3 regions of the Streptomyces sp. HUAS 31 genome follow, and region 2 is predicted to be linked to each of the others. Evidence: riboswitches for the same ligand, from Rfam matches in the RefSeq annotation. Region 2 holds a riboswitch; each other region holds the start of a gene.
What was found. A riboswitch is a leader RNA that binds a small molecule or an ion and turns the genes downstream of it on or off. The one in region 2 is predicted to bind cobalamin.

Region 1 (9,569 bases), 5.0 Mb from region 2:
CCGGCCACCGTGACGCGGCCGCGCAGGGTGCCGCCGGTGAAGTGCGGCACGAGCCCGCTCACCGCGCCGAGCACGGTGGACTTGCCGACGCCGGACGGGCCCGCCAGCAGCACCAGTTCGCCCTCCGGGACCTCGAAGTCCACTCCCTGGACAGTTGGTTCGGCGGCACCGTCGTACGTCACGGAGACGTTCTCGAAGCGGATCACGACGGCTCCTTGGGGACGGCGGGAGTGCGAGGCGTGGGGCTGATGAAGGCCGGGAGGAGGCCGAGGAGGACCGCTGCCGCGGGCCACAGGGGAAGGGTGGGGGCGACGAGGGGGATCACGCCGGGGTTCAGGGCTTCCGGGGTGCGGTCCGCGGCCAGGGTCAGCAGGGCGGCGACCGCCGCGCCGGAACCGGCGACCAGCCAGGCGCGGGCGTCCCAGCGGTCGGGGCGGTAACGGGTGCGCGGGGAACGCCGACTGCCCAGGCGCAGGCCCGCGAGCGCGGCGACGACTCCGGCGAGGAGGACCGGGAGTCCGTAGGTGCCGCCGTCGGCGGTGAGCAGCCCGTACGTCCCGGCGCAGACGCCCAGCAGGCCGCCGAGGGTGAGCGCGGTGGTCGTGCGGCGGACGCGGGGCGGGACGTCGGCGGTACGGCCGTAGCCGCGCGCGTCCATCGCGGCGGCGAGGGCGACCGACCGCTCCAACGCGCCCTCCAGGACCGGGAGCGCCACCTGGAGGAGGCCGCGGACGCCGGTGTCGGGCCGGCCGCGCAGCCGGCGGGCGGCACGCAGCCGCTGGACGTCGGCGATGAGATTCGGGGCGTAGGTGAGGGCGACGACGACCGCCACGCCGATCTCGTAGAGCGCGCCGGGCAGGGACTTGAGCAGGCGGGTGGGGTTGGCGAGGGAGTTCGCCGCGCCCACGCAGATGAGGAGCGTCGCGAGGCGCAGGCCGTCGTAGAAGGCGATGAGGACGGTCTCGACGGTGACCTTGCCGCCCAGGCGGATCCCCTGCGCCCAGTCGGGGAGGGGGATCTCGGGGAGGGTGACGATCACGTGCGTGCCGGGGAGCGGGGAGCCGAGGAGCACGGCGAAGACGAGCCGGATGAGGAGGACGGCCAGGGCCAGCTTGAAGAAGACGGAGTAGGAGCGGGCCCAGGGGGCGTTCGGGCGGCAGGTCGCCACGACGTACGCGGAGGTCGCGATGAGGAGGGCGAGGAGGAGGGGGTTGGTGGTGCGGGTGGCGGCGGTGCCGAGAGCGAGGGCCCAGAGCCACCAGGCGCCGGGGTGCAAGGGAGGGACGGCAGCGCCCCGAAGGGGCGCGGGGAACTGCGCGATCAGCCACGACTGTGCCGCGGAGGACCAGCCTCCCGTCCGGGGCGCGGTGCGCTCAAGCATCCCCGCGCCGCCGTGCCTGCCAGACCGCCGCCGCCCCCAGCACCACCACCACGGCGATGCCCGCGACCAGGCCGAGCGAGAGCCCGCCGTCCGAGTCGTCCTCGGCCGCGCCGGCGGTCTGCCCGGCCGCGGTCGGCTGCCCGGTCTCCCGGCCGCCCCCCGACACCTGATCGCCGCAGCCCTTCTGCGGATACCCGGTGATCGCGCACAACAGGGCGTTGGTGTCGTAGCGCAGGGGCTTGGCGACGGCCGCGAGGGCCTCGGCCGTGGTCGCGTCGGGAGCCACCCGGGCACAGGCCGTACGGCGGGCGGGAGGCGTCTCGCCGGACGGGGCGTCGGCCGCCGTACCGAAGTCGATGACCAGGGCGATTCGCTTCTTGCCGTCCTCGGCGGGCGTCCTGGCGCAGATCACCGCGAACTCGGCCGCGCCCCTGGGCTGTGTCGCGTCCTTCGAGTCCTCGCTCACGGCGAACCGGAAGCCCTGGACGTCACCGTCGGAGGGGCGGGCGAGGGAGGGGCCCTGGGTGGCGTAGACCCACGTGTCGCCCTGGCGCTCCCAGAAGGACCAGTAGCGGTAGCCGGCCGCCTGCGCGCCCTGGGCCGCGCCGGTCAGCAGGACCAGCGCGGCCAGGAGCGGGGCGAGCACGCGGCGGATCACGCCTGGGGGCCCTTCTTGCGGCCGCTCAGCAGGAAGCCGATGCCGATGCCGACGACGAGGAAGATGCCGACGTACCACCAGACCCCGAAGGGACTGTCGTCCTTGGTCTTCTCCTCGTTCGTGGCCTTCGTCGCGGCCTGCGGTGCGGGGCCGGTGGCGTTGAGCTGCTTCACCAGGTCGGCGCCGCCGAAGTCGCGGGGGTCGGCGCCGGTGGCGTGGGCGGCGAGGATCAGCTGGGCGTAGGCGGCCGGGCCGCTCTGCTTCGCCCACTTCGCGGAGTTCTGCTCCAGCCAGCGCAGCGGCTTCTCGGCGGCGTCGGCACCGGAGAGAGCGGCCAGCGCGACGACCGCGTCGGCGGTGTTGCCGTAGTCGGGCTGGTCCTCGGCGCCGGGGAGGGTGGAGGTGAGGTGGCCGTCCTTGGCGAGGGCGTCGGTGAGGTAGGCGGCGCCGTTGACGGCGGCCTGCTGCGAGGACGGGTAGCCGCCGTCGGTGCAGTCCGCGGCGGGCGCGTCCTTGCCGGGGCTCACGACGAGGCCCTTGCCGAGCGAGCCGAGGACGCCGGCCGCGGTGGCGTCGGCGTTGGCGAGCAGTTTGCCCTTCTTGTCGGGCTGGAAGGCGAAGGCGCCGCCGTCGTCGTCCTTGCAGGGCAGGGCGAGCTCGTTGAGGGCGTCGTAGGCCGTCTTCCCGTCCTTGCGTACGTCCGCCGGCTTCTCCCCGGCAGTGGTGAGCGCACCGATCACCACGGACGTGGAGTTGGTGTCGCTGGCCCCGCCCGGCATGTATCCCCAGCCGCCGTCCTTGTTCTGGACGGACTTCAGCCAGGTCACGGCCTTGGAGACGGCGGCGTCGTGCCCGCCGAGCGCGACCAGCGCCTGGACGGCGGCGGCCGTGTTGTTGGTGTCGACGAGGGTCTTGGCGTCGCAGTCGGCGCCGGCGTCGGCACGGTAGGGCGCGAAGGCCCCGTTCGCGCACTGCTGCGTGAGCAGCCAGTCCACGGCCTTCGGGGCGGGCTTCACCCCGACGGTGTTCTGAGCGAGCATCGCGAGGGACTGCCGCCAGACGCCGTCGTAGGTGGGATCGGTGGTGCCGTACAGCTCGGCGGGGTACGTGGGCTTCGGCGAGGCCGAGGGGGAGGAGTCGGCGGCTATGGCCGGCGCGGCCGCGCCGATCACGACGGCGGCGGCCAGGACCGCGGCGCTGCGACGGACGTACATGATCGGCGGGTGCCCTTCCCTAAGGGGAACCGGGCAGCACAGGGGAGACCCCGGCGGCTCGGCTCCGTATACCTCGACGGTGCCGCACTCCGGCGGACTGCCGGGGCACGTGAGCCGGTCACTTCCCGTACGCGGCGATCCGGCTCACCGGCCTTCGACGACGACCGGTTCACGGTTGCGGGTCAGCGCCGGATTTGCACCGGCTTTCCCACGTACGGGTGTGATGACGACGGCGACACTCTACCCGGGGGTAGGTGGGGGGCGAGAGGGGGCTGGGGGCGGCGGAGGCGGTCCGGTGCCGAGCGAGGTCGAGGGTGGCCGGTTCGGCTGGATTTCGCCCATGGATGTTGCAGGGGTTGCCGAGCTTCATGGTGGGCGTGTGCATGATCCCGGCCGGGGCATCGGCTCTTCCTCGCGGACGGATCGGTATCGGCCGACGTCAGGATGCGAGGCGTGTCGAGTGGCTCCATCATGTGGGTACTGCCCTCGGACCGCGTGATCGCCGCCCTTGGGCGTTGCGATCACAGAAGTGTCAAACCAAACATGGATTTTGCGCCGAATGGCTATCGGTGTGGCTGGAATGACCTGCCGGAGGGTGGGAATCCTCTACCGTTTGGTCGGTGCGAGCGGCCTGCGGGACGCGCAACCGTCACCCCGTGGCATTGCGTCTTACGGAAAACCCTTGGTCCGTCGCGAATGACGGCTGGTTTGTGTGTCGACTGGCGCTCTGACGGGCGGGATGCTGATTCTCTGGGTCCTGCTCCGGGCGGCCGCGGCGCTGGCGACGGGAGGCACACCTGGTGTTGGGAAGTGTCAAGAGCGGCGATGGCAGGCTGCTCTTCTTCGAGACGTCGGGGGACCCGAAGGGCCACCCGGTGTTCTTGCTGCATGGCACTCCGGGCAGCAGGGTCGGTCCGCGTCCACGGACCAGCGTTCTCTACAAGCTGGGCATCCGGCTCATCTCCTACGACCGGCCGGGGTACGGGGAGTCGCAGCGGTTAAAAGGCCGCGCTGTGCGTCACGCCGCCGCGGATGTGGCGGCCATCGCCGACCAGTTGAATCTTGGACCGTTTTCCGTGCTGGGCCGTTCTGGTGGCGGGCCGCATGCGTTGGCGTGTGCGGCGCTGCTTCCGGACAGAGTCGCCAGTGCTGCCGTTCTGGTCAGCATCGCTCCTCCCGATGCGGACGGGCTCGAATGGTTCGAGGGGATGGCCCCGTCCAACGTCATCGCCTACAAGGCCGCCCGAGCGGCTCTCCGCGATGGTTCCGAGGAGTGCCTGGAAAAGCTCAAGGCCAACCTGGCCAGCAACGCGGATGCCATTCGTGACAAGCCGGAGTCACTGCTGGGGTTACTGACTCCGGAGATGCCCACGGCAGACAAGGCTGTGGTGGGACACGGTGGGATCCGCGGCCTGCTCCTCGCCAACTACGAGACCAGTGTGGTGCGCTCCTCGTTCGGCTGGCTCGACGACGTGCTGTCCTTCCGACGGGACTGGGGCTTTGAGCCGGGCAAGATCGTCGAAGTCCCGCTGCTGCTTTGGCACGGTGAGCACGACACCTTCTCGCCCGTCGGTCACTTCCGATGGCTTGCCGAACGCATTCCCTCAGCGACTGCCGTGCTGAAGCCAGGGGCGGCTCACTTCGCCGCGCTGCCGGCCGTACCGGAAATACTCGCTTGGCTTCGCGACCGTGCTCGCGAGCGCTTCGGGGCCGCCGTGTAGCGGATGTGCTCGCCGACGTGGGCGAGCACATCGCAGATCAGATCGGGTGCGGGTCGAACTCCCAGCCCGACCGACTCCACTCGCGCAGGGCCAGAGCGCGGGGATGATCGGCCCCGAGCCGCGCGGTGATCGCGCCCAGCACTTCCTCACGCAGCCGGTCGGCCGCCTCGCTCTCTCCCAACTCGTTCAGGACCACTGCCAGGTTGGCCGCGCAGACCAGTGGGGCGGGGTGCTGGTCGTCGTTGAGGACATCGCGAAGCCGGTCCAGTACCTCCTCGTAGGTAGCGCGGGCCCGTCCACGCTGCCCCAGTGCGGCCTGGGCATTGGCCAGGTTCACCCGGCACATCAGGGTGAACGGGTGGTCGTCGTCGAAGATCGCCGCGAAGACCCTTGCGGCTTGCTCGGCGTGTGCCAGTGAGGAAGCCGCCTCGTTGGCCGTGTAGAGCAGTACGGCCAGGTTCGCGTAGCAGGCTGCTGTGTAGGGGTGTTGGTCTTGGAAGAACCGACGGCAGTCGTCCAGGACCCGGCGGGCCAGCTCGAGGGCCTCTTCGGTACGACCCTGCGCGCCCAGGATCCCGGCCAGGCCCAGGTGGAGCAGCAGCCGGTTGGGCGAGGCCGACCCTTCCTCGGAGGGAAGGTTGGACAGCACCGTGCGTGTCAGGTCCTCCGCTTCCTGGGCCCGGCCCATCTGGTGCAGGGCACCCGACAGCGCTTTGCCCGCGTTGATGGTGGTGGGAGCGGACGGCCCGAACTGCTGATGGGAGAGGCATTGGTCGTAGGTCCGCCGCAACGGAAGCTCGGATCCGGCGTAGTCGCCGCAGTCGAGGAGATCGCGGGCGTAACTGATGGTTGATGCCCGGGTGTAGGCATGTTCCGGGCCGAGGATCTTGTTCCGGGTCTCCATGGTCTTGCGGTCCAGCCGCAGCGCGTCCGTGTACTGCCCCAACACCCGCAGACATACCGCGTAATTGTTGGCCGCAATGAGGCTGCGCGGATGGTCTTCGCCGAACAACTCCAGGAACTGCTCGTGGTTGAGCCGGTCGCGTTCCAGCGCCTCGCTGTAGCGGCCCAGACCGCGCAGGTCGGCAGCCACACCGCCGGACGTCATGAGGATGTGGAGGTCGTGCGGGCTGTCCAGGGCCGCTTCCTGGCGGTGCAGTACATCCATGTCCAGTTCCAGGGCCTCTTGGTATCTGCCCTGGGCACGAAGGATGTTGGCGATCTGGAAGCCCATGTGCAGCACCCAGCGTTCGTCGGGTCCGCTGTGTTCCAGCCAGCCCTGATGCACGCGCGTGCTCAGGTCGTACGCCTGCTTCAGCTCGCCGCGGCGGCGCAACTGGCGAACTCGGTCCACGATCAGCTTGCGGATGCCGTAGTCGGGTGCTGCCAGGGCCCAAGAAGTTCCCAGGTGAGGCCAGATGATGCGGTAGCGCTCCCAGGTGTTGTGGTCCTCGGGGTCGTCCTGTTCGGGACGGGCGGCCACCAAGGTGCGGAAGACGACGTCCCGCGTGGCCTCCTGATCTTCCTCCGTCATGTTCAGGCGCACCGACATCTGCACCAGGCGGTGCACGCGGAGACTGCGTGACTTGCGGTCCACCGTCGCGAGCGAGAGTCGACTCAGTTCCTGGAACGCGCGCGCGATCATTTCCGTGCTGTCGAAGGCGCGCGGCCGGAACTCCTGATCGCGTGTGCTGCCCTGACCGGTGAGGGACTGTGCGATCTGCGTGCTTTGCAGCAGATCCATGGAGATCGGCTCAGGGCTGAACCAGGCGGCCAGTTTGAGGAGTTGAACCGCCGGAGGGAAGTTCTTGTTGAGCTGCCCGATGGCCACGCTCCAGGTCTTGGAAACGTCGAGGAGCCGGTCGTCGGGGCTCAGACCGGCCGTGTCGGCGGCGGGCTGGCGCTCGAGCAGTTTGACGTACTCCTGGGTCTGAAGGCCGCTCTCCTTGAGCACTGCGGCCGCGTGCTCGACAGCCAGCGGTAGATCGCCGAGGGCCGAAGCCACTTCGTCGGCCTCCTCGGTGCTGCACTCGGTGAGCCTGCGCTTGAGGTGCGCGACGCTCTCCTCGCGCTCGAACACACCGACATCGGCGATCTCCGCGTACCGTTCCCAGCCCTCGGAGCGCTGACTGGTGATCAGGACGTGGCCTGCCTTGCTGCTCACCAGCAGATCGGACAGATCGTTCACGTGCTCGACGTTGTCGAGGATCAGCAGCCAGCGGCTGTAGGGCCGACCCAGACGCAGCGCGTCCTTGACCGCGGCCGCCGTCGCCGTCGGGTTCTTGCGCTCGGAGACCTCCAGATGGCCTGCCAGCCCCGCGAACTGCTCCACTGCGAGGTTTCGCTGATCGGCCTGGATGTGCCAGACGACGTCGTAGTCGCTCTTGAAGCGGTGGGCGAACTCCAGGGCCAGCATCGTCTTGCCCACGCCACCCATGCCGCGCAGAAGCACCGTGCCGTTACCGGCCCGCAGCCGATCGCGCAGGTGTCCGAGCAACTCCTCGCGTCCGGTGAAGGACGGGTTGCGGATCGGCAGGGAGAACACGAAGGGCTCGGCCCCCGGGAAACGCGGGCCTCTGTCGCTTGCGGCGGCCGGGCTGAACAGCGGCTGTGTCGGGGCCTCCACGGCATTCAGCAGCGCCTGTCTCGCCGCCTCCTCATTGGGACCGCAACGGGCCAGATCGGCGGCGGCGCGATCGGAGAACGGAGGGCTCATCCGTACGTCGTCCACGCGCACGGTCACCAGGGTGCGCCGATTGCCCAGACCGTCGACGGCGTCGGTCGTCTCCCACGCCGCTCGTGCTTCCGCGGAGTCCCGGTAGGCGTGGGACAGGACCGCGAGAGTTCGGGTGGCCGACTTCCCGGTCGGATCAGGGACGGAGCGTTCGGACGGGTGAGTCGTACCGTTGGACACCAGATGCACCTGGAAACCCACGGACTTGAGCGTGAACTCGATCCAGTCGGCCCAGGTGCGATCCTCGGGCACAAAGCTGACATGGATGTCGGTGTTCTGCAGTGGCCTGGGCCGCTTGTACAGCGCGAGGACCCGCTTGCGCTCCGCGTCGTCCAAACGGGGGAACGCGGTGACATCGCCGCCGGAGATGACTTCCGTCAGCCGTTCGCACGCGGCGAGCATGGAGGTAGGGCTGCCGGGGGCGTCCCTGAAGGGGGCCAGTAGTTCCTCGTAGGCGTAGAAGGGCCGGTACGGGATCTCGACCTTGCCCCAGTACTCCTGGGCGTCCAGGGCGCAGTGGCGGCGCACGATGTCGGCGAACTTCGCCCGCATCTGCTCCCGCGCCGCCTCCAGCCGGTCGGCCTCGCCGTTCGCGTCCTCCACGCGCATGGGGACCGGGATGATCCGGATCCCGCGATACCCGTAGAGGCTGTCGATCTTCTGCGCCACGGCCTGTGCGCCGTCCATCCCCTGGCTGCTGGGCGTGAAGGCGACGACCAGGGCATCAGGCAGCAGCACCGTGCACACGTCGGAGACGTCGCTCAGACCGGTGCGGCTGTCGATCAGGACGTAGTCGTAGTTCTGGGTGAGTTCCTGCTTCAGAGCTTCGACGAAGACGGGCCCGTGCCAGGTGTGGTCCAGGAAGCGCATCCAGTCGAACTGCGAGTACGCCGACAGGTACTCCTTGTTCTGCGTACCGGGCGAGACGTAGTCCAGCCGGCCACCGTTCGGAAATGCCCAGTCGATCGGGATGACGCAATGATTGAAGTGGGCCTGTGTGGCCACCCAGGCCGCTTCGGCGGTCTCCCACTCGTCCTGTGCGTGTGTCTCCGGCTGCCTGCGCTGTTCCATCACCGTCTGGTTGAAGTGCAGGAAGAGGTCGATGATGCCTTGCGCGGTCCGTAACCGGTCCTGGTCGAGGAAGGGGTGCAGAAAGCGGTCGAGGCCGGGTGCGTCCAGGTCCCAGTCGACGACCAGTACCCGCTTGCCCCCCGATGCCAGGATCCAGGCGGTGTTGGCGAGCGACATGGTGCGGCCGGTGCCGCCCTTGTACGAATAGAAGGTGATGACCTTTCCTCGGGTCGTTTCCTCCGGACCCGAAGTAGGCATCCCCGCCACTTCACCCGCGCCGTTCTCGTCAGTCACTGGTTGGCCTCCGAACCCCGTGACTCCGCGCCGGGTCGGACGACGGGCGCGGGGAAACATCCTGGATGGAATCGAGATACCGCAAATAGCAGCTTTTCGCCAACTCCGCGAACAGCCAGGCGAAGGCATCGGCCTTCCGGATGCCTCGTGCGGCGGTACCCCGAGCGGTGCGAGGCATCTCCCGTAGATGCCGGTGCCGGGACAGAGTCGTCTCCAGCAGTGACTGCAGCCGCGCCTCGTCGCGCTGGGTCTGTGGGTCGTCCTCGGCCAGCACCGCCATCACCGCCAGCCAGGGCCGGTTGGCCCGGACGATGTGCTGTACCTGCTCAGCGATCCGGAGATCGCCCAGCACCCACGCGTCGACCACGAGGACGGAGGGAGCGATGGGCCTGGCGGGTTCTCGCGCGGAGCCTTCGTGGGCAATGCTCTCGTAGGCCTTCTCGATCGGGACCAGCTCCGGCTCGAATCCGAGATTGCGGGCGAGAGCGAAGGCCTG
Region 2 (9,569 bases):
CACAGCGGTACGCCGTCGCGGTAGAGGTTCCACCAGCCGCTGCGGTCGCTCGTGTACAGCAGCCGCCCGTCCGCCGACCAGTCGGCCTGGGCGATCGACTCCTGCGGGCCGCCCGCGACGGTCCGCGGGCTGCCGAGGGTGCCGTCCGCCGCGACGTCGGCGATCAGCAGTTCCGTGCCGTCCCACGGCATGTGCGGATGGTCCCAGGTGAGCCAAGCCGCCTGCCGCCCGTCGGGCGAGATCCGCGCGCCGGTGACGAACCGGCGTCCGTCGTCGGTCAGTTCGCGCACGGCAGCGCGGTCCTCGGCCGCCGAGCCGTCCAGAGGTACGGCGGCCAGGACGCGTCGTACGTCGGTGGGTCCTGAGCCGGTGAACTCCTCCAGCACGCACCACACCTCGCCGAGGTCGAGCCGCAGCCGCGGCTCCACCCAGCGCAGCCCGCCGCCCACCTCGGAGACGGGGGTGAGGGGGCGCGGCTCGCCGCCCTCCTCGTAGCGGTAGAGCCGCTGGTCGGCGAAGTCGACGAAGACGACGAGCGGCCGGCCGGCCGCGACGGCACCGGCCCACGGCTGTCCGCCGTACTCGATGACCCGGCTGCGCACGTTCCACGGGGCGGGCAGCACCGACTCCTCGCCGCCGTCGGCGCGGCGCCGCACCAGCGTGTAGCGGCCGCCCTCGGTGGGCCGGGCCTCGGTCCACCAGGCCTCCTCCCCCACGAAGCCCACGAAGTCGGGCCGCCCCTCGTGCGCCGCGGCGACGGCCGCGTCGATGGGCGAGGGCCAGGAACCGTACGCCAGCGTCCGCACTTTCTCCCCCAACTCCCCTAGGCCGTACGCAGAAAACGGTCGAGCACGCGGACGCCGAAGTGCAGTGCCTCGATGGGCACCCGCTCGTCGACGCCGTGGAACATGGCCCCGTAGTCGTAGCCCTCCGGCAGCTTCAGCGGTGAGAAGCCGTAGCCGGTGATGCCGAGCCGTGAGAACTGCTTGGCGTCGGTGCCGCCGGGCATGCAGTACGGCACGACGTGCCCCTCCGGTGCGAACTCCTCGACGGCCGCGCGCATCCGGGCGTACGTCGGCGAGTCCACGGGCGACTGGAGGGCCACCTCGTGATGGTGGAACTCCCAGTTCACGTCAGGCCCGGTGAGCTGGTCAAGGGTGGCGCGGAACTCGTCCTCGTGACCCGGGAGATATCGGCCGTCGACATACGCGACGGCCTCCCCGGGGATGACGTTGACCTTGTAACCGGCCTCCAGCATGGTCGGGTTGGCGCTGTTGCGGACGGTCGCCTCGACCAGCCGGGCGGCCGGGCCGAGCTTCTCCAGCAGGCCGTCCACGTCGTCCAGGTCTGCGTCGAGGCCGTAGAGCGCGGCGAGTTCGGTGAGGGCCGCGCGAACGGTCGGGGTGAGCCTGAGCGGCCACTCGTGGGCGCCGATGCGGGTGACGGCGGCGGCGAGCCGGGTGACGGCGTTCTCCCGGTTGGGCCGCGAGCCGTGCGCGGCGCGCCCGTGGGCGGTGAGCTTGACCCAGCCGGTGCCGCGCTCGCCGGCGGCGAGGGGGTAGAGCTGCCGGCCGCTGCCGTCGTGGACGGTGAACGCGCCGGACTCGCCGATGCCCTCGGTGCAGCCCTCGAACAGCGCGGCGTGCCGGTCGGCGAGGAACCCGGAGCCGTCCTCGGCGCTGGCCTCCTCGTCGGCGGTGAACGCGATCACGACGTCCCGGCGGGGCCGTACGCCCTCGCGGGCCCAGGACCGCACGACGGCGAGGATCATCGCGTCCATGTTCTTCATGTCGACCGCGCCCCGGCCCCACACGACGCCGTCGCGGATCTCCCCGGAGAAGGGGTGCACACTCCACTCGCCGGCCTGTGCGGGCACCACGTCCAGGTGACCGTGCACGAGGAGCGCGTCCGCCGACGGGTCGGTGCCCTCGATGCGCGCGACGACGTTGGTCCGGCCCTCGGTGCGCTCCAGCAGGGCGGGTTCCAGACCCGCCTCGGCCAGCCGCGCGGCCGCGTACTCGGCGGCGGGGCGCTCCCGGCAGTCGCCGCCGCGGTTGGTCGTGTCGATGCGGATGAGGTCGGAGGTGAACGTGACGACTTCGTCCAGTGCCTGCCCGTCAGCCATACTGCTCCTCCACCGAGGCCGAGGCGATCGTGGTGACCGCCTTGAAGGTACGGATTCCCTCGTACATTCGCTCGCTGGTGTACGCCACCTTGCGCTCGCCGATACGTTCGACGCCGGGAACGACGGTGACGGCCATCGCGAGGTGTTCGGCGTCGAACTCGACGGCGACGGTGAACGGTCCCCCGAACACCGGCTCGTGACGGACCGCCAGAGCGGCCGCCTCCTTGGCCGCGGCACGGATGTCGGCGGCGGTCCTGCCCGGCGTACGGCACACGGCGGCGTACCGCGAGACGTGGTCCTTGACGGCGACCTTCAGCGCCTCCGGCGCGTAGCCGAGCGCGTCCTCGCAGGCCAGGTCGTCGCCGGTGACGAGCACCACGGGCACGCCGTACTCGGCGACGACGTGCGCGTTCAGCAGGCCCTCACTGGCCCGGACGTCGTTCAGCCACACGCCTGTGATCTGGTTCGCGAGGTAGGTGTGCGCGAGGACACCCTCCATGCCGGCGCCCGCGTGGTAGCCGACGAAGGCGATGCCGTCCACGTCGCCGTGCTGCACGCCCTCGACCATGGACAGCGTCTTGTGCCGACCTGTGAGCATCTCGGCCCGCTCGTCGAGCCGTTCGAGCAGCAGATTGCGCATGGACCAGTGCGCCTCATTGATGAGGACGGCGTCGGCACCGCCGTCGAGGAATCCCAGCACGGCGGCATCGACGTCCGAGGTGAACATCGCCCGGCAGCGCTCCCACTGGGGAGTCCCCGGAAGCACGTCGGCCGGCCAGGTCACACCGGTGGCGCCCTCCATGTCGGCGCTGATGAGGATCTTCATGCTCGATCACGTTACGCGCCCGGGAGGGAACCCGCCACGAAGCGGACGAACGCCGCTTTCACACCTTTGGGGTGTGCTTGTCAGCCACCCGCCAAGGGCACTAATGTCACCACGCCTTGGTGAACGGGAAATCCGGTGTGATGCCGGTGCGGCCCTCGCCACTGTGAATCGGGAAGTCCGGCTCCTGCCCTCGCGGGCAAGCCACTGGGTCCTTGCGACCCGGGAAGGCGGAGCACGGGCGGTGTCACCCGTCAGCCAGGAGACCGGCCAAGGCACGTCAACCATCCACGAGGTGCTGGAGAGGGTCTGCTGAGCCATGCACATAGCCGAGGGTTTCCTGCCCCCGGCGCACGCGGTCGCCTGGGGCGTCGCGTCCGCGCCGTTCGTCGTACACGGAGTACGGTCACTCACCCGTGAGGTCAGGGAGCATCCCGAGAGCACACTGCTGCTCGGCGCATCCGGGGCCTTCACCTTCGTCCTTTCCGCCCTGAAGCTGCCGTCGGTGACCGGCAGCTGTTCGCATCCCACCGGCACGGGCCTGGGCGCCATCCTGTTCCGGCCGCCGATCATGGCCGTGCTGGGCACCATCACGCTGCTGTTCCAGGCACTGCTGCTCGCGCACGGCGGTCTGACCACGCTCGGCGCCAACGTCTTCTCGATGGCGATCGTCGGACCCTGGGCCGGCTACGCGATCTACAAGCTGCTGCGGCGCTACGACGTCCCGCTGATGGTCGCCGTGTTCTTCGGCGCGTTCGTCGCGGACCTGTCCACCTACTGCGTGACCAGCGTCCAGCTGGCGCTCGCGTTCCCCGACCCGGGCAGCGGATTCGTGGGCGCGCTCGGCAAGTTCGGCTCCATCTTCGCCATCACCCAGATCCCGCTGGCGGTGAGCGAGGGCCTGCTGACGGTGCTCGTGATGCGGCTGCTGGTGCAGTCCAGCAAGGGCGAACTGACCCGGCTGGGCGTGCTCCTCACCAAGAAGCAGTCCCGCGGCGAGACCGAGGCGGTGGCCCGATGAGCAGGAACACGAAGATCAACCTCCTGCTGCTGCTCGTGGTGGCCGCGCTCGCCGTGCTGCCGCTGGCGCTCGGCCTGGGCGACCACAAGGAGGAGCCGTTCACCGGCGCCGACGGCGAGGCCGAGACGGCGATCACCGAGATCGAGCCGGACTACGAGCCCTGGTTCTCGCCGCTGTACGAGCCGCCGTCCGGTGAGATCGAGTCGGCTCTGTTCTCCCTCCAGGCGGCGCTGGGTGCCGGTGTCCTCGCCTACTACTTCGGGCTGCACCGGGGACGCAGGCAGGGCGAGCAGCGGGCACTGGAGCGGGTCGGCGAGGAGGCGGCGGCCGGTGCCGCCGAGGAGTCGAAGGCCGACAGGGTCTGACACGTGCTGCCGATCGACGCGGCGGCGCACAGCAGTCGCTGGCGCCGCCGTCATCCCGTGGACAAGGCCGTGCTCGGGCTCGGTCTCACCGTGCTCTCGATCTCCCTGCCGCCCTGGCCGGGGGCCGCGCTGATCCTTCTCACCGCGCTGACCCTGCTGCTGGGCCCGGCGGGCGTGCCCGGGCGGCGGCTGTGGCGGGCGTACCGCGTGCCGCTCGGTTTCTGCGTGACCGGCGCGGCCACACTGCTGGTCCAGGTCGGCGGCGGGCAGGGCTTCGTGTCCCTCGCCGCCGACGGGCCGCTGCGCGCCGGTGAACTGCTGCTGCGCACCTCGGCGGCCTCGCTCGGGGTGCTGCTGTTCGCGTTCACCACGCCGATGTCGGACCTGCTGCCGCGCCTGGTGAAGGCGGGAGTGCCCGCACCCGTCGTGGACGTCGCGCTGGTGACGTACCGCATGAGCTTCCTGCTGCTCGACTCCGTGCGCCGGGTGCGGGAGGCACAGGCGGCCCGCCTCGGGCACACCACCCGCGCCGCGACCTGGCGTTCACTGGCCGGGCTCGGCGCGACCGCGTTCGTGCGGTCCTTCGAGAGGGCCACCCGGCTCCAGGCCGGGCTCGCCGGGCGCGGCTACGACGGCACCCTGCGCGTCCTGGTGCCCGAGGCGAAGGTCTCCGTCCGTTTCACGGCCGCGAGTTGCGCCCTGCTCGCGGCGCTGGCCGCTCTCACCCTCGTACTGGAAAGGGCCCTGCCATGAGCGAGCCCACCGCCCCGGTCGCCGCCCGGGACGCGACCAACGCCCACCAGGCCGGCCCCGCCACACTCACGGCCACGGGCCACCCCCCACTCGCGACACCGGCCACCCCCGCCCCCGCACCGAAAAAGGCCCTGCCATGAGCGAGCCCACCGCCCTCGTCGCCCTGCGGGGTGCCTCCTATGCCTACGAGGACGGCCCCGTCGTGCTCAGCGGCCTCGACTTCGACGTCCGTGAGGGGCGGGCTCTCGCGCTGCTCGGCCGCAACGGCAGCGGCAAGACCACGCTGATGCGGCTGCTGAGCGGCGGACTCAGGCCGCACGACGGCCGGTTGACGGTCGAGGGGACGCCGGTCGCGTACGACCGCAAGGGGCTGACCCGGCTGCGGACGACCGTGCAGCTGGTGGTGCAGGACCCCGACGACCAGTTGTTCGCCGCGTCCGTCGCGCAGGACGTCTCCTTCGGCCCGCTCAACCTCGGCCTGCCGGACGCAGAGGTGCGGGCGCGGGTCGACGAGGCGCTGGCCGCCCTCGACATCACCCGGCTGGCCGACCGGCCCACGCATCTGCTGTCGTACGGGCAGCGCAAGCGCACGGCCATCGCCGGGGCCGTCGCGATGCGGCCTCGCGTGCTGATCCTCGACGAGCCGACCGCCGGACTCGACCCGGACGGCCAGGAGCGCCTGCTCACCACCCTGGGCGGGCTGCGCGCGAGCGGCACCACGGTCGTCATGGCCACCCATGACGTCGACCTCGCGCTGCGCTGGGCCGACGACGCGGCGCTGCTGACCCCGTCCGGTGTCCGCACCGGTCCCGCGGACGCGATGCTGGCCCGCACGGATCTCTTGAGGGAGGCGGGGCTGCGGCTGCCCTGGGGCATCGCGGCGGCCAGGTTGCTGCGGGCGCACGGCCTGTTGGACGACTCGGCACCGGGTCCGCGTGACGCGGAGGAACTGGCCGCCCTGGCGGCGCCCACCACTCCCACGATCGCGGCCGACGGCTGAGGCACCCGTGCGTTGGGCACACGGGTGATACATCCCGCGATCGGCCGCCAAAGGCCCGGCGGACCCCGGGGCTGCCTGTTTCATGAGGTCACGCACGACCGAAGTGAGGCAGCATGGCCGAGGCCACCGAGGACACCAGCCCGCCCGAAGGACTGAAAGCCGACGCGATCGGGTTCGTCGACGCCCTCGTCATCGGGCTCAACGCCACCTCGCCCGCGTACTCGCTGGCCGCGGCGATCGGCCCGGTCGTGGCCCTCGTGGGTGTGTACGCCCCCGGCGTCATGCTCGCGTCGTTCGTCCCGATGCTGCTGATCGCGTCGGCGTTCTACTACCTCAACCGGGTGGACCAGGACTGCGGGACGACGTTCTCGTGGGTCACCCGGGCGATGGGCCCGTGGGCCGGCTGGCTCGGCGGCTGGGCCATCACGATGACCGGCGTCCTGGTGGTCGGCTCGCTGGCGGACGTCGCGGTGACCTTCGCGCTGATGGCCTTCGGCCTCGACAGCTGGGCCGAGAACGAGTTCGTGCGCCAGACGCTGACGGTGCTGGTCATCCTCGTCATGACGGCCCTTTGCGTGATCGGCACGGAGGTGTCGGCCAGGGTGCAGAACGCGCTCATCCTCGCGCAGGTCGCCTGCCTGCTGGCGTTCGCGGTGGTGGCGATCTACCGGGTCTACGCGGACACCGGTTCGCTCGACGCCGTGGATCCCGCGTTCAGCTGGCTCAATCCCTTCGGGGCCGGCGGCGCCGAGCTGACGGCGGGTCTGCTGCTGGGCGTGTTCATCTACTGGGGCTGGGAGTCGGCGGTCAATCTCACCGAGGAGGTCGAGAACTCCGCCACCGCTCCCGGCAAGGCCGGCGTGTGGTCGACGGTCATCCTGCTGGTGACGTACGTGTCGGTCGCCTACGCGGTGGTCGCCTACGCCGGACCGGCGTACCTGTCCGAGAACGCCTCGGAGGAGGAGTTCATCTTCGCCCTGCTCGCCGACGAGGCGATGGGCACCTGGGACTGGGTCGTGCTGCTGGCGGTCTCCACGTCCGGCCTTGCGTCGACACAGACGACGATCATCCCCGCTTCGCGCACCGCGCTGTCCATGGCACGCCGGCATGCGCTGCCCGCGCACTTCGGGCACATCCACCACCGGTTCCGCACCCCCGACGTGAGCACGTGGTGGGTGGCCGCCATCGCCATCGCCTGGTATTTGGTCGTGCGCCAGATCAGTGAGAACGCCCTGTTCGACTCGCTGACCGCGCTGTCTCTGCTGATCGCGTTCTACTACGCGCTGACCGGCCTGGCCTGCGCGGTCTACTACCGCCGCCACCTCACCGAGAGCCTGCACAACTTCCTGCTCATCGGTCTCGGCCCGCTGGTCGGCGCCGGACTGCTGGCGTGGCTGCTGGTCGAGTCGGTCGGCGACATGTCCGACCCCGCCAACTCCTACAGCGGGGTCTCCTGGTTCGGCGTCGGCCCGCCCCTGGTCATCGGCATCGGGATCACCCTCGCCGGGGTGATCCTCATGGTCGTGTGGCGGTTCGTGTCCCCCGTCTTCTGGTCGGAGCGCCCGGAGGTGGCCGACCCCGCACTCGTGCCCGGCCACAAGGAGCCCTGAGATGACGGTCGTTCTCGGATACGACGAGTCCCCGGGCGCGGTGCGCGCGCTGCACGTCGCCGTGGAGGTGTCGGCCGCCTTCAACGAACCGCTCGTGCTGGTCTACGGCGCGGCGGCGCCCGGCGCCCTCGGCGAGGAGTACGCGGCCCACCGCGACGCCCTCCGGGAGGCCGGGCGCACCGCGCTCTCGCACGCCGTCCAGGTCGCCGACGAGGCCGGCGTGCGCACCACCGTGGAGGTCATCGACCAGAAGCCGGCGGAGGCCCTGATCGACGCCGCGACACGTCATGCGGCGCGGGTCATCGTGGTCGGCAGCTGGGGCGAGAGCCCGCTGCGCGGCGCCCTGCTGGGCGCCACGCCCCACAAGCTGCTGCATCTGGCGCGCACTCCGGTGCTGTGCGTGCCCACCGAACCGTGAGACCGCGGCGCACCGCTCAGCTCGCGGTGGCCGCTGCCGCCGCCCGCCCCGCAGTGCGGCCGGAGAAGAGGCAGCCGCCGAGGAAGGTCCCCTCCAGCGAGCGGTAGCCGTGGACGCCTCCCCCGCCGAACCCGGCGACCTCACCGGCCGCGTACAGCCCGGCGATGGGGGTGCCGGCGGCGTTCAGGACCCGGCCGGAGAGGTCGGTCTGGAGGCCGCCGAGGGTCTTGCGGGTGAGGATGTTGAGACGCACGGCGATGAGAGGTCCTGCGCTCGGGTCCAGGATCCGGTGCACGGAGGCGGTGCGGCTGAGTGTGTCCCCGGGGTACGCCAGCGCGTTGCGGATGCCCATGACCTGGGCGTCCTTGGTGTAGGGGTTGTCGATCTCGCGGTCGCGGGCCTCGATCTGCCGCTTGAGACCGGCGAGGTCGATCAGGTCGTCCCCCGTCAGTTTGTTCATACCGGCGACCAGTTCGGGCAGGGTCTTCGCGACGACGAAGTCCTCGCCCTTCTCCTTGAACCGCTCGATCGGCTCCGGGGTCTGCCAGATACGGGACAGCAGCTTCCAGATGTTCTTCTCGGTGAGGTCGGGGTTCTGCTCGGAGCCGGAGAGCGCGAACTCCTTGGCGATGATCTTCTGGGTGGTGACGAACCAGGAGTACTCGTGCCCGCTGTCGGAGATCGACTTCAGGGTGTGCAGGGTGTCGTAGCCCGGGATGTCGGGGCTGGAGAAGCGTTTACCGGTGGCGTCGAACCACATGGAGGACGGGCCGGGCAGGATGCGGATGCCGTGGCCGGGCCAGATCGGGTCGTAGTTCTTCAGGCCCTCGGTGTAATGCCACATGCGGTCCGGGTTGACGATCCGTCCGCCGGCCCGCTCGGTGATCGCGAGCATGCGGCCGTCCACGTGCGCGGGCACGCCGGTGATCATGGACTTCGGCGGACTGCCGAGCCGGGCGGGCCAGTTGGCGCGTACGAGGTCGTGGTCGGCGCCGATGCCGCCGGAGGTGACGACCACGACGGGGGCCTTGAGTTCGAACTCCCCGACGACGGTGCGGGAACTGGGCTTGCCGCGGCCCGCGTCGCTCGGTTGCAGGACCGCGCCGCGCACGCCGGTGACGGCGCCGCCGGTGACGATCAGCTCGTCCACCCGGTGCCGGAACCTGAAGGTGACCAGCCGGTCCGCCACCGCGGCCCGTACCTTCGTCTCGAAGGGCTCCACGACGGCCGGTCCGGTGCCCCAGGTGACGTGGAACCGGGGCACCGAGTTGCCGTGCCCGTCGGCCAGTCCGCCGCCGCGCTCGGCCCAGCCGACGATCGGGAACCACTGCATGCCGAGCCCGGCCAGCCAGGCCCGCTTCTCCTCGGCGGCGAAATCGACGTACGCCTCGGCCCACTTGTAGGCCCAGTGGTCCTGCCCCTCGGGGTCGTCGACGCCCCGGTCGAAGCCGGCC
Region 3 (9,569 bases), 5.6 Mb from region 2:
AGCCGAGCAGGACGAGTTGCTTGGCGCCGTACCGCACGGCGTACCGCATCGCCGCGTCCAGGTCCCGCCACTCGGTCTCGCCGAGGTGGTTCAGGCCGTCGGGCGGGCGGGGTGCGCCGAGGTCGCCGCGGTAGGCGAGGGCGAGGACCGGGAAGTGGCGGCCGTTGAGGAACCGCATGACGTTCATGGCCTGTTCGCGTGTCGTGCCGAGGCCGTGCACGGCGATGACCCAGGTGTCGCGCGCGGCGGGCACGAACCAGGCGGGCAGGGAGCCGAGTTCGCCGGGGATGTCGACGTCGGCGTGGTCGAGGTCGAGGGCGGCGCTCGGGTTGCCGACGTAGACGTTCGGGGTGAGCCAGACGTTGTCGCCGGGCTGGAGGGTGCCGTGCGTGACGCGTTCGAGTCGGCGTACGACGGTGTCGGCGGAGTGCTTCGCAGCGGCGAGGACGGGGCCGACGACCGCGTGCGAGCCGTCGCCGGACAGGCCGTAGGTGCCGGGGCGCAGGGTGGCGAGGTCGCGGGTGAGCGCGATCTGGCCGGCGGCCGTGGCGTGCACGGTGAGACGGGGTTCGGTGGGCAGGGGCCTGCCGGGCTGCGCCGTCAGCGCGGCGCCACTGGCGAACCGCCCGGCGGCGACGCTCGCGGCGCCGGCGGCCAGAGCCACGGTGACGGCAGCGGCCGTCGCTTTGACAGTGCGCACCCATCCAGTGTCCGGGCGGACGGCCTCAGCGGCCAGTGGAAGGACGCCCCGCCTCGGGGTGCCGGGCTTCGCAGTCCGGCGGCTGCGGGCCCGTGGGGGCCGGTCGCGCAGTTCCCCGCGCCCCTGAAAGAAGGGCGTTGCAGTGGGCCTGCGCCAAGACATGACCGCGGACGTCACAACCGTTGCGCAGTTCCCCGCGCCCCTAAGGCGTTCCAGTCGCCCACGTCCCCGACCCACCACACACCCGCAGGCGCTACACGCACCCCCACCGAGGCCGCACAGGCCGCCGCAGGCGTCACCGCTGCCCGTACCCCCGCAACCGCTCCCCCACCTCCGCCACCTGCCCCTCCGACAGCAGCGTCGGAGCCAGCCCCGGAACCGACGACGCCGTCAGCCAGACGCGGCACATCCATTCCAGCTGGGCCGTCCGGTCGTACGCCTGGTCCAGGTTCGTGCCGTACGCGATCGTGCCGTGGTTCTGAAGGAGACAGGCGGTGCGGTCGGTGAGCGCACGGAGCATGTTCTCGGCCAACTCCGGCGTGCCGTACGTCGCATATGGGGCGACCCGAACCGGCCCCCCGAGCGCCGCGGCCATGTAGTGGATCAGCGGAAGCTCCGGCACCAGCGTCGAGACCGCCGTCGCATGGACCGCGTGGGTGTGGACGACGGCACCGGCGTCCGTGGCGCGATAGATCGCCAGGTGCATCGGCAGCTCACTGGTCGGCACGAGCGACCCGAGCACCCGGTCCCCGGCCAGATCGACCCCCGTCACATCGTCCGGCGACAGCCGGTCGTACGGCACTCCCGATGGCGTGACCAGCACCGTGTCCCCGACCCGCACCGAGACATTGCCGGACGTGCCCACGACGAGCCCCTCGGAGACGGTCCGCCGTGCCGTCGCCACGAGGGCCTCCCAGGCCTCCACCTCCTCAGGGCGCGTGCTCCTGCCCCACGCCTCCCCCACTTCCTGTGCGCCCTCCCGCGCGTCCCGCCCGCCCCGCTGATCCCGCCGCTCCTCAACCATGCGGCGATCCTGCCAGCCACCACGTCGACACGGCGTCAAGTACCGCCGGGGCGGCGCACTTTAAGGGGGAAGCCCGGCCTCCGACAGGGCGCACAGGCCGATACACCACCCCGCTCCCGCCTTGGCCTGAGATCGATCGGATTTCAACGATCTTCCAGTAGCCTCTGGGAGATTTGTCGCACACGTCGCCATTCCGGGGGGAAATATGGCTCGTGATCACAAACCGTCCGGCCGCCGTTCTCGCCTCGCTCAACGCACCCGCCACTCCCGCCTCCTGGCGATATCCGTGGCGGCCCTCACCCTCAGCGGAACCGCCCTCGCCGAGATCCCGGCGGCGGCCGCGAGCAAGCCCAAGGGCCACGACGTCTCGTCCCACCAGAAGGACGTCGACTGGCAAAGCTCCAAGGCGAAGGGCGCGAGGTTCGTCTACGTCAAGGCGACCGAGTCCCACACCTACCGCAACCCCTACTTCGGCCGGCAGTACAGCGGCTCACGCGACGCCGGCCTGGTCCGCGGCGCGTACCATTTCGCACTGCCGAACAAGTCCTCGGGCAAAACCCAGGCCGCCTTCTTCGTACGCAACGGCGGCGCCTGGCGGTCGGACGGCTGGACCCTGCCGCCCGCCCTGGACATCGAGTACAACCCGTACGGCAGGCAGAAGTGCTACGGACTGAGCAAGGCGAGGATGGTCGCCTGGATCCAGTCCTTCAGCAACGAGGTGAAGCGGCTGACCGGCCGCCGCCCGGTGATCTACACCACGACCCACTGGTGGAACACCTGCACCGGCACCAGCCGCGCCTTCGCCTCGAACCACGCTCTGTGGATAGCCCGCTACAATTCGTCGACGGCCGGTTCGATGCCGGCCGGATGGCAGTTCTGGACCTTCTGGCAGTACGACAACGCCGGCGGCCTGCCGGGTGACCAGAATCTCTTCAACGGGTCCATGACCCAGCTGAGGAAGTTCGCCCGGGGCCAGTAGCCCCGCAGCGTCCGGGCCGCGCGTCGACCGCCCTCGCCGAGGTTGCCTCATCCGGCCCTCCCGGACACTGTGCGGCCCACCCCAGTTCACCTTGCGTTCACCCAGGTTACCTACGTTCGTCCAGCCAATGACCTCGAACGATTGCCTGGGTAAATGGAAAACTTCTCGCTGATCCTCGCGATTGTGGTGGTAACCGCACTCGCGTTCGATTTCACGAACGGTTTCCACGACACCGCCAACGCGATGGCCACCACCATCTCGACCGGTGCGCTCAAGCCCAAGGTCGCGGTGGCCATGTCCGCCGTGCTGAACCTTGTCGGCGCCTTCCTCTCCGTGGAGGTCGCCAACACGATCTCCAAAGGTCTCGTCGACGAGACCGGCATCCGTCCCGAGGTCATCTTCGCCGCGTTGGTCGGCGCGATCCTCTGGAATCTGCTCACCTGGCTGGTGGGCCTGCCCTCCAGTTCCTCGCACGCCCTGATGGGCGGTCTGATCGGCGCCACCATCGCCTCGGCCGGCGTCGGCGCGGTCCACGGCGACGCGCTCGTCACCAAGGTGCTGATCCCGGCGATCGCCGCCCCGCTGGTCGCGGGCATCGCCGCGTTCCTGGGCACCCGCCTGACCTACAGCCTCGGCAAGAAGGCCGACGGCCAGGCCGCCGCCAAGGGCTACCGGACCGGCCAGATAGCCTCCGCCGGCCTGGTCTCCCTCGCGCACGGCACCAACGACGCGCAGAAGACGATGGGCATCATCACCCTCGCCCTGGTCGCCGGCGGCGTCGTCGCCCCCGACTCGGACCCGCCCATGTGGGTCATCCTCTCCGCGGGTCTGGCCATCGCTCTCGGCACCTACCTCGGCGGCTGGCGCATCATCCGCACCATGGGCAAGGGCCTGACCGACCTTCAGCCGCAGCAGGGCTTCGCCGCCCAGACCAGCGCGGCCACCGTCATCCTGGCCTCCTCCCACCTCGGCTTCTCCCTCTCCACCACGCACTCCGTCTCCGGCTCGGTGATGGGCGCCGGCCTCGGCCGCAAGGGCGGCGTCGTCCGCTGGTCCACGGCCACCCGGATGTTCGTCGCCTGGGGCCTGACCCTGCCGGCCGCCGCCCTGGTCGGCGCGCTCGCGGAGTACGTCACGGGCTTCGGCACCTGGGGCACGGCCGTCGTCGCCGTCTTCCTGGTCGCCTCCAGCGCCGCGATCTGGAAGATCTCCCGCCGCGAGGTCGTCGACCACACCAACGTCAACGACAGCGACGAGGCGCCCGGCGTGGTCACCACCGCCATCGCCGCCGTCACCCCGCCCCCGGCGGGCACGCCGGCCGAGGACCTCTCGGCCACGATTCCGGCCCCGTCGTCCTCCGAGCCCGCGTCCTCGCAGGCCACCGTCTGACCGCCCCGTAATCCGGCTATCCAGAAAGTAGAAGCATGAAGATCGACTGGGCGGCACTCGGCTCCGTCTTCGGCGTCAGCCTCGTGGTCACGGTGGCCCTGGTGGGCCTGTTCACCCTCGGCGTCGCGGGTCTCTCGCGCCGCGAACGGGCCGTGGCCCAGGGCGACTCGGCCTCGCTCGCGGTCACCGGCGCCTATGCCTGCTTCGCGGCCTGCGCGGCGGCCGTGGGCTACGGGATCTATCTGATCGTGGCGTGACCCACAGGCCCGTCGTGGCCTGACCCACAACACGCGAAACACCCGAGGTGCGGGACGGACGACCGTCCCGCACCTCGCTGCTGTGTGGGCCTTCGCACACTCTCCCGTCGCAGGTCAACGGCAAGTTGACGCCCCTCGGAACCCCGTGGTGGACTTCCGGGGCCAAGTACGACGGCAGAAGAGGAAGCCGGTGAGAATCCGGCGCGGTCCCGCCACTGTCACCGGGGTAGCAATCCCCGGGAGCCAGGAACTCTCGCCGTCGGTCTCGTCGAACCAGGGCGCGGACACCCTGAGTGAGGACACAACGCGATGCTCGCCTGCCGATCGACATGCAGTAGACCCTCGTCCGGCCGTACGGTCGGCTGACCCCGATGCGAGCCGATCGCGTCTTCGCGTACGGCGCCGCCGCCGGGCTCCTCGGTGACCTGCTGCTCGGCGATCCCCGCCGGGGGCATCCGGTCGCCGCGTTCGGACGGGCCGCGGCCGCCGTGGAACGGGTGTTGTGGCGCGACGACCGCGCACGCGGCGCCCTGCACACCGCCGTGTGCGCCGGTGGCGCCGTTGCCCTGGGTGCCGTCGCCGCCCGTGTCGTCCGTACCTCTCCGGCCGCCTCCCTCGCGCTGACCGGCGCCGCCACCTGGGCGGTCGTCGGGGGCACCTCGCTCGCCCGGGAGGCCCGTGCCGTCGGGCGGGCCCTGGAGGCGGGGGACGTCGAGGGGGCCCGGGCGCGGCTGCCGCATCTGTGCGGCCGGGATCCGCAGGCGCTGGACGCGGACGGGATCGCGCGGGCGGTCGTGGAGTCCGTCGCCGAGAACACCTCCGACGCGGTCGTGGGCGCCCTGGTGTGGGGGGCCGTCGGCGGGGTGCCCGGACTGCTCGGCTTCCGGGCCGTGAACACGCTCGACGCGATGGTCGGGCACCGGTCGCCCAAGTACCTGCGCTACGGCTGGGCTTCGGCCCGCCTCGACGACGTGGCCGGCTGGCCGGGGGCGCGGCTGACGGCCGTACTCGCCACTCTCGCCGGCGACGATCCCCGGGGGGCGGTGCGGGCCTGGCGTGCCGATGCCGCCGCGCATCCGAGCCCCAACGCCGGGCCCGTCGAAGCCTCGTTCGCGGGAGCCCTCGGGGTGCGGCTGGGCGGGACCCTCTCCTACGGCGGCCGGGTCGAGCACCGTCCCGTGCTGAACGGGAACGGACGGGCCGTGGGCGTCCACGACGTCGAGCGGGCCGTACGGCTGTCGAAGCGTGTGAGTTGGCTGGCGCTCGGCGTGTGTGTCGCCGCGCGCAGTATCGCGAAGGGGCGTACCTCATGACGGGCGGTGGCCTTCTTGTCGCCGGCACCACCTCCGACGCGGGCAAGAGCGTCGTCACGGCCGGGATCTGCCGGTGGCTGGTACGGCAGGGGGTGAAGGTCGCGCCGTTCAAGGCGCAGAACATGTCCCTGAACTCGTTCGTGACGCGCGAGGGCGCCGAGATCGGGCGGGCGCAGGCCATGCAGGCCCAGGCGTGCCGGGTCGAGCCGACCGCGCTGATGAACCCCGTGCTGCTCAAGCCCGGCGGTGAGCAGAGCAGTCAGGTCGTGCTGCTGGGCAAGCCGGTGGGCGAGCTGAGCGCGCGCGGCTACCACGGCGGTCGGCAGCAGCAGTTGCTCGGGACGGTGCTGGAGTGCCTCGCCGAGTTGCGGGGCACGTATGACGCGGTGATCTGTGAGGGGGCCGGCTCTCCGGCCGAGATCAATCTGCGGCGGACCGACATCGTCAACATGGGCATCGCCCGCAATGCCGGGCTGCCGGTGCTCGTCGTCGGCGACATCGACCGCGGCGGCGTCTTCGCCTCCTTCTTCGGGACCGTCGCGCTGCTGTCCCGTCAGGACCAGGAGCTGATCGCCGGGTTCCTCGTCAACAAGTTCCGCGGCGACGTGTCGCTGCTCGAACCCGGCCTCGACATGCTGCACGACCTCACCGGGCGGCGGACGTACGGCGTCCTGCCCTTCCGGCACGGTCTCGGCATCGACGAGGAGGACGGGATGGGGGTCCCCCCGCTCGAGCGAAGCCGAGAGTGGGGGAGGATCTCACTGCGGGGCGCCGTACGGGAGTCGGAGGTCTCCTCCCCCTTCGGTGCGGACGTGCTGCGCGTCGCCGTGTGTGCCGTGCCGCTGATGTCCAACTTCACCGACGTCGACGCCCTCGCCGCCGAACCCGGCGTCGTCGTGCGGTTCGTGGACCGGCCGGAGGAACTGGCCGACGCGGACCTGGTCGTGGTCCCCGGCACCCGGGGCACCGTCCGCGCCCTGGAGTGGCTCCGGGAGCGCGGGCTCGCGCGGGCCCTGGTCCGCAGGGCCGCCGAGGGGCGGCCGATCCTCGGCATCTGCGGCGGCTTCCAGCTCCTCGGCGAGCACATCGAGGACGACGTGGAGAGCCGGCGCGGACAGGTCGAGGGGCTCGGGGTGCTGCCCGTCCGGGTGCGGTTCGCCCGGGAGAAGACCCTGACCCGGCCGGTCGGCGAGGCCCTCGGAGAGTCGGTCGAGGGGTACGAGATCCACCACGGGGTCGCCGAGGTGACAGGAGGAGAACCCTTCTTGGACGGCTGCCGGGTCGGCCGGACCTGGGGCACGCACTGGCACGGCTCGCTGGAGTCGGACGGCTTCAGGCGGGCGTTCCTGCGCGAGGTGGCGGCCGCCGCGGGCCGCCGGTTCGTGCCGGCGCCCGACACCTCGTTCGCCGCGCTGCGCGAGGAGCAGCTCGACCGGCTCGGCGATCTCATCGAACAGCACGCGGACACGGACGCGCTGTGGCGGCTCATCGAGTCCGGCGCGCCGCAAGGACTGCCTTTCATTCCACCGGGAGCGCCCGCATGAGCACAGTGTTGTTGTTGTCGACCGCCGACACGGATCTGCTGGCGGCCCGAGCCGCCTCCGGTGCCGACTACCGGATCGGCAACCCGACGCGCGTGGACGTCGAGACCGAGCTGCCCGCGCTGCTCGACGGCGCGGACCTCGCCGTCGTCCGGCTGCTGGGCGGCAAGCGGGCCTGGGAGGACGGGCTCGCGAAGCTGAAGGCGTCGGGTGTGCCGACCGTGCTGCTGGGCGGCGAGGCCGTGCCGGACGCCGAACTGATGGCGGAGTCGTCCGTCCCGGCCGGTGTGGTCGCCGAGGCGCTGAAATACCTCGTCGAGGGCGGGCCCGCCAACCTCACCGAGCTCGCCCGGTTCCTCTCCGACACCGTGCTGCTGACGGGCGAGGGGTTCGTCGAGCCGCAGAAGATGCCGGAGTACGGCGTCCACGGCGACCGTACGCTCCAGGAGGGCCGTCCGACCGTCGGCGTGCTCTTCTACCGGGCCCATGAACTCAGCGGCAACACCGCGTTCGTGGACACCCTGTGCGACGCGATCGAGGCGCGGGGCGCCAACGCGCTGCCGGTGTACTGCGGTTCGCTGCGCGGCGCGGACCCGGAGCTGTACGAGATCCTCGGCAGGGCCGACGCCCTGGTCGCCACCGTCCTCGCCGCCGGCGGCACGCACGCCTCGCAGGCCTCGGCGGGCGGCGACGAGGAGGCGTGGGACATCGGCAGGCTGGCCGAGCTGAACGTCCCCGTGCTGCAGGGGCTGTGCCTGACGTCGTCCAAGAGCGCCTGGGACGAGTCCGACGCCGCCCTGACCCCGATGGACGCGGCGATGCAGGTCGCGATCCCGGAGTTCGACGGCCGGCTGATCACCGTCCCCTTCTCCTTCAAGGAGCAGGGCCCGGACGACGTGCCCGTGTACGTGGCCGACCCGGAGCGGGCCGGACGCGTCGCCGGGATCGCCGTACGGCACGCGCGGTTGCGGCACAAGCCGAACGCCGACAAGAAGCTCGCGCTCGTCTTCACCGCCTACCCGACCAAGCACTCGCGCGTCGGCAACGCGGTCGGCCTGGACACCCCCGCCTCCGCGGTGCGGGTGCTGGACGCGCTCAAGCAGGCCGGGTACGGGGTGACCGAGTACCCGGACAACGGCGACGAGTTGATCCACCGGCTCATCGAGGCGGGCGGGCACGACGTCGAGTGGCTGACCGAGGACCAGCTGGCGTCGGCGCCCGCGCGCGTGCCGCTCGCCGACTACCAGGCCTGGTTCGACAAGCTCGACCCGGAACTCAAGGACGCCATGACCGAGGCGTGGGGCGAGCCGCCGGGCTCGCTGTACGTCGACGGGGACGACATCGTGCTGGCCTCCCTCCAGTTCGGGAACGTCGTCGTGATGATCCAGCCGCCGCGCGGCTTCGGCGAGAACCCGATCGCGATCTACCACGACCCGGACATGCCGCCCTCGCACCACTACATGGCCGCCTACCGGTGGCTGGAGAACTCGTTCGGCGCCGACGCGATCGTGCACATGGGCAAGCACGGCACGATGGAGTGGCTGCCGGGCAAGGGGCTCGGGCTGAGCGGCGGCTGCGCCCCGGACGCCGTCCTCGGGGACCTGCCGCTGATCTACCCGTTCATCGTCAACGACCCCGGCGAGGGCACCCAGGCCAAGCGCCGCGGTCACGCCACGGTCGTCGACCACCTGGTGCCGCCGATGGCCCGCGCGGACACCTACGGCGACCTGGCCAAGCTGGAGCAGCTGCTCGACGAGTACGCGCTGGTGTCGGACCTGGACCCGACGAAGGCGCCGGCGGTCAGGGCCCAGATCTGGACGCTGGTCAAGGCGGCCGAGCTCCATCACGACCTGCATGTCGACGAGCAGCCGGACGACGGCGACTTCGACGAGTTCGTCATGCACATCGACGGCTATCTGTGCGAGATCAAGGACGTGCAGATCCGCGACGGCCTGCACATCCTGGGCGGCGGCCCGGTCGGCGAGCCGCGCGTGAACCTGGTCCTCGCCGTGCTGCGTGCCTCGCAGGTGTGGGGCGGGCAGGCGAACGCGCTGCCGGGCCTGCGGGCGTCGCTGGCCGAGCACTTCGGCCTGGTGGAGAAGGAGCTGCTCGCCGAGCCGGGTGCTCCGGTGAAGGTTCCGGTCGAGCTGAGCGATCTCGTCGAGGGCCCGTCCCGTACGGCCGCCGACGCGATCGACCTGCTGGAGCAACTGTGCCGGCGGGTCGCGGAGGGGATGGAGTCCAACGGCTGGGCGGTGTCCGAGGCTCCCGTCCTCGTGCGTGACGTCCTCGGCGCCGAACTCCCCGAGGCCGTCGCCGTGCTGGAGTTCGCCTGCGACGAGGTCGTGCCGCGTCTCGCCCGGACC

Region 1: it holds a riboswitch for cobalamin, as region 2 does, so the genes downstream of both, PGH47_RS12765 (prenyltransferase/squalene oxidase repeat-containing protein) here and PGH47_RS34835 (energy-coupling factor ABC transporter permease) in region 2, are expected to answer to the same signal.
Region 3: it holds a riboswitch for cobalamin, as region 2 does, so the genes downstream of both, PGH47_RS09755 (cobalamin biosynthesis protein) here and PGH47_RS34835 (energy-coupling factor ABC transporter permease) in region 2, are expected to answer to the same signal.

The regions. Positions count from the first base shown of each region.
Region 1 covers NZ_CP116353.1:2,888,595-2,898,163, reverse strand. Annotated here, with positions in the region: gene PGH47_RS12780 (ABC transporter ATP-binding protein) at 1-206, opposite strand, end outside; gene PGH47_RS12775 (energy-coupling factor transporter transmembrane component T) at 203-1,381, opposite strand; gene PGH47_RS12770 (SCO2322 family protein) at 1,374-2,039, opposite strand; gene PGH47_RS12765 (prenyltransferase/squalene oxidase repeat-containing protein) at 2,036-3,253, opposite strand; adenosylcobalamin-variant (AdoCbl-variant) riboswitch at 3,378-3,472, opposite strand; gene PGH47_RS12760 (alpha/beta fold hydrolase) at 4,054-4,974, shown strand; gene fxsT (FxSxx-COOH system tetratricopeptide repeat protein) at 5,012-9,037, opposite strand; gene PGH47_RS12750 (TIR-like protein FxsC) at 9,066-9,569, opposite strand, start outside.
Region 2 covers NZ_CP116353.1:7,857,614-7,867,182, reverse strand. Annotated here, with positions in the region: gene PGH47_RS34850 (S9 family peptidase) at 1-806, opposite strand, end outside; gene PGH47_RS34845 (M20/M25/M40 family metallo-hydrolase) at 824-2,125, opposite strand; gene PGH47_RS34840 (M55 family metallopeptidase) at 2,118-2,951, opposite strand; cobalamin riboswitch at 3,052-3,237, shown strand; gene PGH47_RS34835 (energy-coupling factor ABC transporter permease) at 3,268-3,969, shown strand; gene PGH47_RS34830 (energy-coupling factor ABC transporter substrate-binding protein) at 3,966-4,334, shown strand; gene cbiQ (cobalt ECF transporter T component CbiQ) at 4,338-5,087, shown strand; gene PGH47_RS34820 (hypothetical protein) at 5,084-5,227, shown strand; gene PGH47_RS34815 (energy-coupling factor ABC transporter ATP-binding protein) at 5,224-6,087, shown strand; gene PGH47_RS34810 (APC family permease) at 6,201-7,697, shown strand; gene PGH47_RS34805 (universal stress protein) at 7,699-8,115, shown strand; gene PGH47_RS34800 (FAD-binding dehydrogenase) at 8,132-9,569, opposite strand, start outside.
Region 3 covers NZ_CP116353.1:2,217,013-2,226,581, forward strand. Annotated here, with positions in the region: gene PGH47_RS09730 (alpha/beta hydrolase) at 1-700, opposite strand, end outside; gene PGH47_RS09735 (class II aldolase/adducin family protein) at 996-1,724, opposite strand; gene PGH47_RS09740 (lysozyme) at 1,930-2,703, shown strand; gene PGH47_RS09745 (inorganic phosphate transporter) at 2,857-4,092, shown strand; gene PGH47_RS09750 (hypothetical protein) at 4,128-4,349, shown strand; cobalamin riboswitch at 4,505-4,624, shown strand; gene PGH47_RS09755 (cobalamin biosynthesis protein) at 4,721-5,662, shown strand; gene PGH47_RS09760 (cobyric acid synthase) at 5,659-7,206, shown strand; gene cobN (cobaltochelatase subunit CobN) at 7,203-9,569, shown strand, end outside.